DNA from 4 places in the Ornithinimicrobium flavum genome. Region 3 is predicted to be linked to each of the others. Evidence: predicted binding sites of a transcription regulator. Region 3 holds the regulator's gene; each other region holds the start of a gene.

What was found. Region 3 encodes LexA, which represses DNA repair genes until DNA is damaged. Its sites were predicted from a motif close to TCGAACANNTGTTCGA; they were not measured.
Positions count from the first base shown of each region.
Region 1: the regulator LexA is predicted to act here: its motif matches at 1,102-1,117, upstream of E3Z34_RS05640 (HNH endonuclease signature motif containing protein).
Region 2: the regulator LexA is predicted to act here: its motif matches at 2,163-2,178, upstream of E3Z34_RS06245 (DUF6504 family protein).
Region 4: the regulator LexA is predicted to act here: its motif matches at 1,967-1,982, upstream of E3Z34_RS03215 (HNH endonuclease signature motif containing protein).

Region 1 covers NZ_CP038213.1:1,201,128-1,204,331, forward strand. The annotation lists gene E3Z34_RS05635 (toxic anion resistance protein) at 1-957, opposite strand, end outside; gene E3Z34_RS05640 (HNH endonuclease signature motif containing protein) at 1,187-3,204, shown strand, end outside.
Region 2 covers NZ_CP038213.1:1,336,415-1,339,618, reverse strand. The annotation lists gene E3Z34_RS06255 (DNA polymerase III subunit alpha) at 1-1,236, opposite strand, end outside; gene E3Z34_RS06250 (SAV_6107 family HEPN domain-containing protein) at 1,239-1,706, opposite strand; gene E3Z34_RS06245 (DUF6504 family protein) at 1,792-2,145, opposite strand; gene E3Z34_RS06240 (polyprenyl synthetase family protein) at 2,397-3,204, shown strand, end outside.
Region 3 covers NZ_CP038213.1:1,085,751-1,088,954, forward strand. The annotation lists gene E3Z34_RS05085 (DUF2382 domain-containing protein) at 1-719, shown strand, start outside; gene E3Z34_RS05090 (PRC-barrel domain-containing protein) at 881-1,213, shown strand; gene lexA (transcriptional repressor LexA) at 1,365-2,093, opposite strand; gene E3Z34_RS17615 (hypothetical protein) at 2,360-2,533, shown strand; gene E3Z34_RS05100 (LysM peptidoglycan-binding domain-containing protein) at 2,551-2,769, shown strand; gene E3Z34_RS05105 (hypothetical protein) at 2,795-3,204, opposite strand, start outside.
Region 4 covers NZ_CP038213.1:683,767-686,970, reverse strand. The annotation lists gene E3Z34_RS03215 (HNH endonuclease signature motif containing protein) at 1-1,757, opposite strand, end outside; gene E3Z34_RS03210 (ABC-F family ATP-binding cassette domain-containing protein) at 2,257-3,204, opposite strand, start outside.

The DNA.
Region 1 (3,204 bases), 120 kb from region 3:
GGATGTGCGCTGGATCATCGTCGACGTCGTCTGGTTGAGGGCGGTGATCTGGTCGAGGACCAGGCGCTGGTTGTTCAGCGCCTGGGCGACCAGGACCGCGGTGCGCAGCGCGGAGACCGTGGTGGTCGAGGCGCGGTCGACACCCTTGATGAGCTCGATGTTGTTCTTCATGACGATGTCGATGGCCAGGTAGTTCTGGATCGAGACCGCCAGCTGCGTGAGCAGGTCCTGGTGCTTCTGCCGCACGTAGAACAGGACGTCCTCGCGCATCGCCTTGGCGCGGTCGGGGTCGGTCTCGTCGAGCTCAGCGATCTTGGCCGCGACCCGGGCGTCCAGCTTCTCGGCGATGTAGACGTACTGGTTGAGCCGGCCCATCGCGTCCCACAGCTGCTGCTTCTCCATGTTGAGCGCCGCGTTGTCCTTGGCGAGCTCGTCCTGGCCGTTGCGCAGGGCGTGGAGGATCGCGTCGAGGTGCTTCTCGGCCGACTCGTACTTCTGGAAGTAGTTGGTGAGCCGGTCGGTGAAGGGGAGGCGCTCGATCCACTTCTTGGGCCCGGTGGCCTGCTTGGGGTCGAGGTCCTCGACGGTGCGGCGCAGCTCCATGAGGGTCTGGCCGACCTTGGACTCCTTGGAGACACCGCCCTGCTGCAGCGCGCGCACGGGCGACTTGAGCAACCGGTTGGAGGTCTCGGCGGCCGCCCGGATGTCCTGGTCGCCCATGGTCCGCACGTCGGCCGCCTTCTGGGCGAACTCCGGGGACCGGGTCTCGACCTCGGTCAGGCCGTGCAGGAAGGCGTCGACCTTGGCGTCCAGCGCCGGCACCGCGGCCGGGTCGACCTGCGGGGCCATCCTGGGCGCGGCGGTCTGCGTCACGGGCGCGGCGGGGGCGGGTGCGGTGAGCACCAGCGGACCCGGGGCGGCAAGGGGCTCGGGCGCGGCGAGCGGCTGATCGGTCATCGTCGTCTCCTGTGCTGGTCGCGGTGCGTGGATCCCATCCCCCTGACGTGGACGGCCCCGCCTTGCTGACGCTCTCATTGTGTCGTGGGTTCCCAGCCAACCACACGGGGGTGACGGACCACCGGTGAGCAGCAGCGCTTGACATCGAACAGGTGTTCGACTAAGGTGACGGTATGCCGCACAGGGGAGCGGCCCGGGCGGGACGTCCGGCACCGAGGGGGTGGATGTCATGGGGAGCATTGACCGCGACGACGAGGGGGCGCGACAGCTCCGGCTCGTGCGGGGGGAGGGCCCACGTCCGGCGTGGGAAGGGGGAACGGCCCGATCGTCTGGTGGCCCGGACCCGTCCGCCGTGGCGCTCCAGGAGGCGCTGCGCGCATCAGGTATGCCGGAGGCGCTCGCCTCCACCTGCGCCGTCGTCCTCCCGGCCATCACCCGGCTGGTCGTCCAGGGAGCTGACGTCTTCCTCCAGCCGTCGGAAGCCATCTCGGTGGCCGAGGAGGCGGCGGCCATGACGTCCCTGCTGGAGGGGTGCCGCATGCTCGCCGCCCGCGATCTTGCCGTGGAAGCCGGTTCGGTCATCCTGGCCGAGCGGGGCACCGAGTCCGCGGACTCCATGGCCAGGACGGTGAGGGAGCGCTGGGAGGCGACGTGCCGCGCCCTCAGCGCCGAGGAGCTCGCGGCCGCCACGGGTCAGGGTCGCTGGCACACGCGCGAGACGGCGGCGATCGGCCTGGCGCCCCCGCCCCTGATGGAGCACGTGCTCACCGGGTTGCGCACGGGGGTGGCGCGATGGTCGCTCGTCACGGCCTTCTGGCGGCGGTGCTGGAGCAACCCGAGGATCCCCCGCGAGGTGGCGATCGAGATCGCGGGGGCGCTCTTCGGGGACGACCTCAGCCGGGTCGTCGTCGAGCGGATCACCGCCGACGGAGAGCTGTCCCGCGCCCCGTGGGGTGACAAGCAGTTCCACCAGGCTCTGGAGCGCGAGGCCACCCGCCGGGAGGCGCAGGACCCGGCGGCGACGGCGGCGGACCGTGCGGAGCAGCACCGGCGACGCAACGCCTTCGGGTTCGTCGACGACGACGGCAGTGGCCAGGTCGTCATCAGCGGTGACACGGCCTCGGTGTCCGCCTGCGTGGACCGGCTCCACGTCCTCGCGCGACGGGCGCGGGCAGCGGGAGACGAGCGGACGGAGCCGCAGCTGCGGTCAGACATCGCCCGCTCACTGCTGCTCCACGGGGTCCTGCCCCTGCCGGACCTGGGTGATGAGATCGGGGTGATCACCCCTGACGACATCGAGAGCCTCGTGCAGATCCTTTCGGGCACACCCAGCTACGAGCTGCAGGTCGTCGTGCCGTGGGACTCCCTCGGCGCGCACGCGCTCGTTCCCCTCGACGGGGCCACAGGATTCGTCAACGTGCCCCACGAGGTCGGCGCAGCCGAAGGCGACCCCGAGGACGGAGCCGCTGCTGCGCCCGGGTCTCACCCGGCCGCGAGCGACGGTGTCGGTCGGGTCCTCGGAAGGTTCCCACGGTTCCTCACCAAGGCCGAGGTGCTGGCCATCGCCGGCGGACATGGCGTCACCCTGTCCAGGCTCCTCATCGATCCGGCCGACGGGCGGTGCCTCGAGAGGACCGTCGCCGCCTACCGGCCCGACGCGACCATGCGCGCCCAGATCCGGGCGGCGGACGTCTTCAGCCGCTTCCCGGGGTCGACGATCCCGGTCCGGGACGGGGACCTCGACCACGTCGTCCCGTACCTCCTGGGCGGTCCCACCACCGAGCTCAACCTCCAGGGGCTGCACCGCACGGGGCACGTCCTCAAGACGTCGGAGCACTGGAAGGCTCAGATGGATGCGACTCGCAACGTCACGTGGACGAGCTTCTTCGGGAGGCTCTACACGACGAGGACCCACGACTACCGTCAGTACCTCTCCTCCGTCTCGGCCCTCCCCGGACCCCTCACGGGTCGTGCTCCTGACCTGATGGGGTCCACCTCGGCTCGTGCTGGTGACGCACCGCGGGACCATGCCCAGGAACGGCGGGACCATGCCCACGAACATCGGGATCCTGCCCAGGACCGTCGGGACGAGCGCCACCTCGCCTCGTTTTTGACCTACGCCGCGCTCTGCGCCCGTCGGGCGGGAGCGCCGCTGGAGAAGCCCGGCGACGACCCCACATCCGACGAATGGCTGGCCAGCGACTCCTACCGGGCGATCTGGGTGCGGCACACCCGGCCTGACGGCAG
Region 2 (3,204 bases), 250 kb from region 3:
CTGCTCCCGGATCAGGTCGCACACCTGGGCCACGGTGAGGAAGTAGGTGGGGTAGCCCAGCCCGGCGACGACCCCCAGCTCGTCGGCCAGCCTGTCCCGGATCTGCTCGAGCCGGGCGGGCCCGGCCTGGGGGAAGCGGGTGGCGACCGCCTGGGTGCACCGCTCGGTGAGCACCCGGTGCGCCTGCCCGACCCCGCTCACGCCCAGCACCTCCGGCTCGGGCAGGTGGACCGCCCCGATCCCGAGGTCGCCGCGGGCGTCCTGGTGGCACTCGGCCGCGAGCGTGAGGGTGTCCCGGAGCAGGTCGGCGGCGCGGGCGTCGCTGCCGCCGGCCACCTCCAGCTGACGGGCCAGGGCATGCATGGTGGCCGAGCCGGTCAGGTGGCCGGCCGAGGAGACCCGGTCGAGGTGCCGCTCGTCGAGGGTGACCATGCGCCGGGCCGCGTCGAGCACGTCGACCACCCTGGCCTGCTCCGGGGTCGCGTGCCGGACCGCGGCCGTGAGGACCGCGGGCACCCCGGCCTCCCGCGCCAGGGCCCACAGCGCACTGGCGTGGCCCAGGCTGGCCGGGGTGCCTTCCGGCCCGCCGTGGCAGACCACCTCGACCCGGACCGACCCGGCCGGGAGGCGGTCCACCCAGGCGTGGAGCAGCTGTCGTGCCGACCCGCGCCGCCGGCCCAGGACCGCACGTCCCACGTCGGAGTCCGGGCCGAGCAGGACCACCACCGGAGCCACGCCGTCGACGGCCGCGGCGGCCCGGGCCAGCAGCGACGGGGAGGTCCGGGGCACCGACCGCTCCCCCGCCAGGTGGGTCTGGGTCACCAGCCGGCAGAGCCGGGCCCACCCCACCCCCGCGCCGAGCCCGCCCTGCTGCCCCCGGGCCAGGACCACCACCCGGGGCTGCTGGTCGTCGACCAGGGCCCCGCCCTTGACGGGGGTCCGGGTCGGCCGCACCCCGGTGACGAACGGCGTGCCGGCACCGTCGGCCCCGTCCAGCACGCTCTCCCCCAGGGCGAGGTCGACCCCCAGGACCGGGGCGATCCCGGCGTCGCGGCAGGCCCGCACGAAACGGACCGCGCCGTACAACCCGTCCCGGTCGGTCAGCCCCAGCGCCGGCTGACCGAGCTCGACCGCCCGCGCGACCAGGTCGGCCGGGTGGGACGCGCCGTAGCGCATCGAGGCGCTGGAGGCGACGTGCAGATGGACGAAGTCGTCGCCGGGACGGGAGCCACCCATGATCACCCCCGCCCCAGGGGCGCCAGCTCGATGCTCAGCGGCGTCTCGCAGGGCAGGTGGAGCGCGGAGCGCACCAGCTCCAGGAAGTGCTCCCCGGAGCGGACCAGGTCGTCGGCGTCCCGGGTGCTGACCTGGGTCGTGCCCCGCTCCAGGGCCAGCCGGCGCCGCCCGGAGTCGGCGAAGTAGACCGCCCACTCGGACAGCTCGGGCGCCACGGTGGGCAGCATCTCCCAGACGCTGCGCGGCCGGGCCCGGCGGCTCGGCACGGTGCGGGCCGCGAGTAGCGCCGCCCCCGCGCGCAGGGCCGCCAGGTGGGCCTGGGTGTAGCGCTCACCGGCGCTCTCGCTGTGGCAGGCCGCCAGCAACCCGCTCCGGGCCCGCTCGAGCAGGTCCAGCACCGTGCCTGCAGCCACCCCCGGGCCGGGCGCCGTGCGGGTGGGGTCGGGTCGTGCCGTCGTCTGGATGGTCATGCCAGTCCTCCTCGTGCTGCTGTCCGGTCTCGTGCTGCTGTCCGGTCTCGTGCTGCTGCCAGTGGTCGCGTGGGGCGGGCCACCTCTAGTCCGCGACCCGCTCGAGCCACCACTGCTCGTCCTCCACCAGGTCGTAGACCCCCAGACCCCCGGCCCGTCCGGCACCGGCCTCCACCCGCCACACCCGTTGCTCGAGGAGGTCACCCTCCCCCCGGCGGGACTGCAGGCCCTCCCCCACCGCCCGCCACCACGGCACCCGCTGCGTCCACTGGGACAGCACCGCCCGCACCTGGTGGACCCGTCCACGCCAGAGGAACAGGGTGGGCACCTGGACCGGGTCGCGGCCCGCCCCCACCGCCGGCAGCGCCCCGACCAGCTGCACCCCGTGCTCCTGCGCCGACCCCACCCGCACCTCGATCATCTCCCGGTAGTGCCGCATCTCACCCTCCTTCGTGATCGAACATGCGTTCGATCCTATGAGACAAATGTACGACGCCATGGCCGGATCCTGTCAACCCCCACCGACAGGCCTGTGGACAACCCGGACGCCCTCGTGGCCGGACCCCCGAGGATGGGTCCAGGCCCGGGCCAGGGAGGGGATGGCCCGGGCCAGGGAGGGGATGGCCCGGGCCGGAGGGCACCGCGGGCCGGTTAGGCTCAGGGGCGACGGTCCCGAGCAGAGGAGAAGACGTGACGCACGCCCACCCGCTGGACGGCGTCGACCTGCGACCCCGTGTGCAACGGGCGCTCGACGACCACCTCACCTCCCAGCGGGAGGTGCTGGCGGACCTGGGTGCGCCGGTGCTCCCCCTCGTGGACGCCGTGGCCGACCTCCTCGCCGGCGGCAAGCGGCTGCGCGCAGCCTTCCTCTACTGGGGCTGGCGGGCCCTCGGCGGCCCCGACGACGACGCCGCCGTACGGGCGGCCAGCTCGATGGAGATCTTCCAGGCGGCAGCCCTCCTGCACGACGACGTCATGGACAACAGCGACCTGCGCCGCGGCCGGGCTACCGCCCACCGGGCCTTCTCGTCCTGGCACCGCGACCAGGGGTGGAGCGGGGACCCGGAGGGTTTCGGCCACGCCGGGGCGATCCTCGCCGGCAACCTGTGCCTGGGCTGGACCGACCAGCTGTTCGCCACCAGCGGCCTACCGACCGCGGCGCTGGAGCGCGCCCGCCCGGAGTTCGACCGGATGCGCACCCAGCTCATGGGCGGGCAGTTCCTCGACGTCCTGGAGGGCGCCCGCGGCTGGGGCGGCCTGACCTACGAGGAGCGGATCGCCCAGTGCCGCACCGTGATCCGCTACAAGAGCGCCCGCTACTCCGTGCAGCAGCCGCTGCTCATCGGGGCGCTGGCGGCCGGGGGCCGGGGCGGCGACATCGAGGCGCTGGCGACCTTCGGCGACCACCTGGGTGAGGCCTTCCAGCTGCGCGACGACGTCCTGGGGGTCTTCGGCGACCCCGGGCAGACGGGCAAGCCGGCCGGGGACGACCTGCGCG
Region 3 (3,204 bases):
CGGGTGTCGACACGAGCCGCTACGGCGCCGACGGGTTGGACGACCGTCGCGACGTGACCGAGGCCGACCCGGCCGTCGCCGGCGGCTTCAGCGCCGGGGGCGCCGACAGTGACCTGGACCGCGACCGAGGGACGCTGGCGGACACCGACCGCGACTCGGACGTGGACCGCGACCGCGGAGCGGGGCTCGGCGGGGACCGTGACCTGGACGTCGACCGGGACCGCGGTGCCGAGCTCGGTGGGGGTGTGGGCCGCGAGCGTGAGGGGTCCATGACCCTGCACGAGGAGCAGGTGGACGTCGGGACCGAGCGCGTCGAGACGGGGAGGGTGCGGCTGCGCAAGCACGTCGTGACCGACCAGGAGACCGTCACCGTGCCGGTGCAGCGTGAGGAGTTCGAGGTCGTCCGGGAGCCGGTGGCCGGTGAGGACGCCCGGGACGGCGCTCGGCTGGGTGAGGACGAGGCTGAGGTCACGCTGCACGAGGAGCGCCCTGTCGTGGACAAGGACGTGGTCGCCACCGAGCGCGTCGGCCTGGAGAAGCAGACCGTCACCGACGAGCAGCAGGTCGTCACCGACGTCTCGCACGAGGAGGTCGACGTCGACCGGGACACCACGGGAGACGCCGGGATCGCTGACGGTGGACCCCGCCAGGGGGACTGGGACGGCGACGGCGTGCGTGGCGAGGGCCTGGACCTGGACGGTGACAACCGCCGCGGCTGAGCCCCGCTGATCCTGCCCGACGGCCGCGTCCACCCCGGTGGAGGCGGCCGTCGGCGTCGGCGACCCAGGGCCTGAGGTGCACGTCTTGCAGCAGCGGCAGGGGGTGTGGTGTGATCCTCGGCGGCACGGGTGGTCTCCCGGGCGCCGGCATGGAGGTGGCCGTGATCACGCAGGAACAGCTCAACGCGCTCTACGACGCGGACGTGGTGGACCAGGACGGCGAGAAGGTCGGCGCGCTGGACCAGGTCTACATCGACAACGCCACGGGCGACCCTGCCTGGCTGACCGTCCGGACCGGGTGGATCGCCGGTCGCCGGTGCTTCTGCCCCCTGTCCAACGCCGAGATCGTCGACGCGCAGATCCGTCTGGCCTACACCGTCGAGATGATCAAGGGTGCTCCTGACATCCCCGTCGACCGGCACCTGACGGAGGACGAGGAGGAGCAGCTCCTGGAGTACTACTCCGTCGACGAGGGCCCCGCGCCCTCGGCCTGAGCAGCCCACCCGGCCCTCGCGCGGCCGTCGTCCCCCACCTCCGGCCGGCGGTATGACGTTGCCGCATGGCGACGCCGCCCCCGGCTGAGGATGGAGGATGCCGGGGGCGGCGTCGCGGTCGGTGGGCCGGCGGGCCGGCGGGGAGGAGAGGTCAGACGCGTCGCAGGACGGCCGTGACCTTGCCGAGGATGACGGCGTGGTCGCCGTCGATCGGCTCGTAGGCGGGGTTGTGGGGGATGAGCCAGGTCTTGCCGTTGGTGTTGCGGAACGTCTTCACCGTGGCCTCGTTGTCCAGCATCGCCGCCACGATGTCGCCGTTCACGGCCGTCGGCTGACGACGCACCACCACCCAGTCACCGTCGCAGATGGCGGCGTCCACCATCGAGTCGCCCACCACGTTGAGCAGGAAGAGCTCGCCGTCGCCGACGAGCTGCCGGGGCAGCGGGAAGACGTCCTCCACGGCCTCCTCCGCCAGGATCGGTCCACCGGCGGCGATCCGGCCCACGAGCGGGACGTAGGACGGGCGGGGGCGGGAGTCACCGATCCCCGTCTCGTCGTAGGTCGTCTCGGTCGTGGGGCTCACCGTGCCCCCGTCGGTGTCACCGCGGCGGTAGCCGTGCCCCTCTGCGCCGGGGTTGACGACCTCGATGGCACGAGGACGGTGCGGGTCGCGCCGCAGGAAACCCTTGCGCTCGAGCATCTTCAGCTGGTGCGCCACCGAGCTGGGGGAGGTCAGGCCCACCGCGTCACCGATCTCGCGCAGGCTGGGCGGGTAGCCCCGGGCGTCGACCGAGTCGCGGATGACGTCGAGGACGCGCCGCTGCCGGTTGGTGAGCGTCGCCCCACCGTCCCGGTCGGGCATCTCGTGAATCGTGGCCATGCTCTCCATCCCCTCGTCCGATGCTGCACCGGTCGTCCGGAGGTGCCCGGCCGGCCAGGCTGCCCGGGCATCAGCCCAGGTCAGCGGGTCTGTCGGTGGCGGGTGATTGTGTCACCGACATGAGCACAGCCTACGTGAGCAGCCCTGGCCGGACAAACATCTGTTCGGTCGGCGTGTCGACAACGTCGGACATCCGTGCTATCAATAGGACAGACGTCCGATCGGACACACGTCCGAGCCGGACCTCCCTGAGGAAGGTGACCAGCATGAGCACTGCGACCCTCGACCACCCGGTCCTGGCCCTGCCGGCCGCGCTGCGCCCCGGCGCGCGGCGCGCCGCCCGAGCCACCTGCGGCTCGTGGAGCCGTCGGCGCCGACGGCCTCGCGGACGACCCGCCGTCGGGCGCTGCGCATCACGCGTCGAGGGCGGCTGGCCCTGACGAGCAGCCTGACCCTCGTGGTGGCCCTCGTCGTCGCCTCCGTCATCGGCCTTTTGGGGCCCGCGGGAGCGACGACCTCGGTGGTCGTCGAGCCCGGCATGACCCTGTCTCAGATCGCGGCCGAGCAGCTGCCGGACGTCCCGCTGAGCCGGGCGATCGTCGACATCCAGCAGGCCAACAGGTTGTCGACGACGTCCATCGCGGCGGGTCAGGAGCTGGTGATCCCGTCCCGCTGAGCCGGATCGCCGTCTCCGAGGACCGTCAGCCGGCGCGCCCGTCCTCCGGCGCGGCAGCAGGGGGGCCGTCCGCGTCGCCGCCCTGCGGGGCCTGCTCCCCCGGCTGGGTGTCGCCTGCCGTGGAGTGCACGGCGTCCCACACGACGGGCAGCTGCTCGGAGGGGATGAAGTATCCGGCGATGTGCGGGTCGAACATCAGGCCCGCGATGCCCGACTCCTGGTAGACCTGGGCCGACTCCACGATCTCGGACGGGGGCAGCGCGATCGCCCTCAGATCGTCCTCCTCGCGGATCATGCCGTTCTCCACCGCGAAGTGCCGGGCTCGCTCGGCCGTCGTGAAGGTCAGCAGCATGAGCTGGTCCTGGATCACCGCGGCGGCGGGTGACTCCTGGCCCTCGTCGCCGACCGCGATGAACCACCAGTGCCCCAGATCCA
Region 4 (3,204 bases), 400 kb from region 3:
CAGGTGACGTCCCGGTTGGCGGAGAGGTGCGCGTCCCACGCCTTGGTCGTCTTCGGCTCATGGTGACCCGTGTGCAGCAGCTGTGCGTTGGCCTCGCTGGTCGGTCCCCCGAGGGAGTGCTCGTGGACGTGGTCGATCTGGCACCGGGCACCCTGGTGCAGACATCCCGGGGCTCGGCAGGTCACGTCCGCGGCCAGGAGCTGAGTCCGCATCGCCGCATCCATCAGGTAGGTCGCTCGCGATCGCTCCACGCACCGTCCGTCCGCTGGATCGACCAGCAGTCTGGCCATGGTGGTCCCTGGCGAGAGGGCCAGCTCACGGATCTGCGCGGGCGAGAGGAAGGAGGAGAAGGCGCCCAGGAGCTCTCCGACCCACAACCGGCGCTGCTCCGGTGGTGGGCCGGCCGGTGGATCGGCCAGCGGTGAGGGCGCCCTCACGGCAGAGCTCTCCCCCGTCTGCCCCATCTCCCCCGTCCGTCCCATCTCTCCAGCCCCGCCATCGACCAGCCCCTCGGCGGGATGCATACGTCTGCTTGGCAGGCATGACGGACACCCGTCCTGGCCGGTGTGGTTGTTGTCGTCCGCGAGGGTCGCCTCGGAGGTCGGGCGGGCGCCCGGGCGCCCGACGGTCGGCAGGGTCTGCGCCTGCCCGGGGTCGTGAAGGGCCAGCAGGGGCACCACGACCTGCAGCACCGCCGGTGGAAGACCGGACATGGCGTTGATCAGCTCGGGGCTCCACCCCGTCCGGGCGAGGTCGTCAGCGGTGACTTCCTCACCGTCCGGGAGCTCAGGGATGGCCAGGTCGCCGACGCCGAGGGCCGCGTGCGCCAGCAGCACACGGGCGATGTCAGCCTCGAGCTGCTGACGAGTGCGCTCGTCTCCCGCGGCCCGTGCCGCCTGGGCCGCTCCGTCGAGACGGTCCTTGATCGCCGCCACCCAGAGCACGGGCATCAGCACGGTGAGCGACCCCATCCCGTCCTCCCCGGCCTTGGCGATCACGCACCGGGCCTGGAACGCAGCCTCGCGTGCCGCCCTGGCGTCCGCGGCATCCGGACTGTCGTCGGCGGTCCGCAGCTTGGCGACCTCACGGTCCAGCGCGGACCAGAAGGCACGGTGGCTCCACGGCGCTGCGGTGACCCGCCCGTCCGGCTCCAGCCGCTCGGGGACGCAGGTGTCCTGGTCGTCGGCGCACATCACGTGCGCGACATGGGCGGCATCGGTGGCGTCCATGCCCTCGCAGGCTCTCCACAACGCCCGGGCCAACCGCCACGGAAGCTGCCCGCGGCCCATCTGCCCCACCACCGGACCCGAGAACGACACCGGCGCGGTCGCCAACCCGATCAGGTGCGCGCTCTCGCCCGGCGTCCACCCGGTCGCGGGGGCGACCTCCCCGCGGGTCCGCCGCTTGGTCATGGAACGCCAGCGGTCCCGGGCCGTGCGCGACAGCTCGTCGGGGCCGGCCAGGTCCTTCTCCCGGAGCAGCATCGCCCCAGTGCTCGTGGCCTGGGCCGCTGTCGCGACCACCAGCGCGGCGTCCAACCGGCCCTGACACACGGTGATCGCCTCCACCGCCCGCAACGCCACCTCGGCCGCGTGCCGGTGCGACTCCACCGACCGCGGCGCCGCACCCGGCTGCGGCAGGGTCCCCGCCTCCTGGGCGGACCGGGCGGAGGGTGCGGCGGAGGCGAGAGGCAGCTCCCCGATGGCGCGACCCCGCGACGCTGCGCCCAGGACCAGCGCAGCGTCCGCGAACGCCACCGCGGCCCCGTCGTCCAGACCAGCCGCGGCCAGTGCCTGGAGCAGATCCTCACGAGTGCGACCCGAGGCGTGGGTGAGAGCCGACGTGCTCGGCGAGGCTGACGCGCCTGAAGCCTGATCGGCACCGTGGTCCTTCTTCACCCTCGTCACCCCCCTGGTGGTCGGTCGCACCCGCTCATTCCCCAACGGTGGTGCTGACACTGCGATAATACTACACATGTTCGAGATCCGTCAACAGTCATCAGACACATGTATGAATGACAGGTCCGAATGCCAAGGATGCCGGAGAGAATCCGGGAGGTGACGGACGACGGCGCCCGGGAGGACGGAAGAGGTGGAGGTGGAGGTGGAGGTGGAGGTGGAGGTGGAGGTGGAGGTGGAGAGGGCCGCACAGTTCGGAGAGGGGAGGTGGAGAGGGCCGCACAGTTCGGAGAGGGGAGGTGGAGAGGGCCGCACAGTTCGGGGAGGTGAGGGGCGTGGGACGGAGGAAGCGCGGACGTCAGCCCTGCGCGGCCTCGGACGCCTCCAACCACTCCAGCTCCAGCTCCTGCTCCTGGTCGTGCAGCTCCTGCAGCTCGGCTGTCAGCCGCCCGAGCGCGTCCGGGTCGGTCGCGGCGTCGGCCATCCGGTCGTGCAGCCTCGCCTCCTGGGCGTGCAGACGGTCCAGCGCCCGCTCGACCCGCGACAGCGTCTTGCGCGCCTCGCGCACCTCGGCCGCGGACCAGGCCGGACCACCAGCTGTCGACCCCGCACCTCCCACCTGCGCTGCCGAGGCGCCGCCGTCGGTCGCCCCCGGCGCAGATCCCGCACCGTCCCGCCCCGATCCCGCACCGTCCCGTCCCGCCCCACCCCGGCCCGAGCCACTCCCGGACTGCTGCGTCGCCCGCATGCCGGCGCGGAGCTGGAGGTACTGCTCCACGCCTCCCGGCAGGTCCCGGAGCCCACCGTCACCCAGCAGGGCGACCTGGCGGTCCGTCATACGCTCGAGGAGGTAGCGGTCGTGCGAGACCACGATCAGCGTGCCGGCCCAGCCGTCCAGGACGTCCTCCATGGCCGTGAGCGTGTCGATGTCGAGGTCGTTGGTGGGCTCGTCGAGCAGCAGGACGTTGGGCTCGTCCATGAGGAGCCGCACGAACTGCAGCCGGCGCCGTTCCCCGCCGGAGAGGTCTCCCACCCGCGACTGCTGGCGGCCGCCACTGAAGCCGAGCCGCTTGGCCAGGGAGCTGGCCGACACCTCCTTGCCCCCGATGACCGTGAACGACCGCACCTCGGTGATCGAGTCGATGACCGACCAACCCGCGACCCGGTCCAGCTCGCGCAGCTCCTGGGTGAGGCACGCCATACGCACCGTCTTGCCCACCTTGAGCCGCCCCGCCGCCAGGGGGTGCTGACCCTGCAGGACGCGCAGGAGGGTGGACTTGCCGGCCCCGTTGACCCCCACCATGCC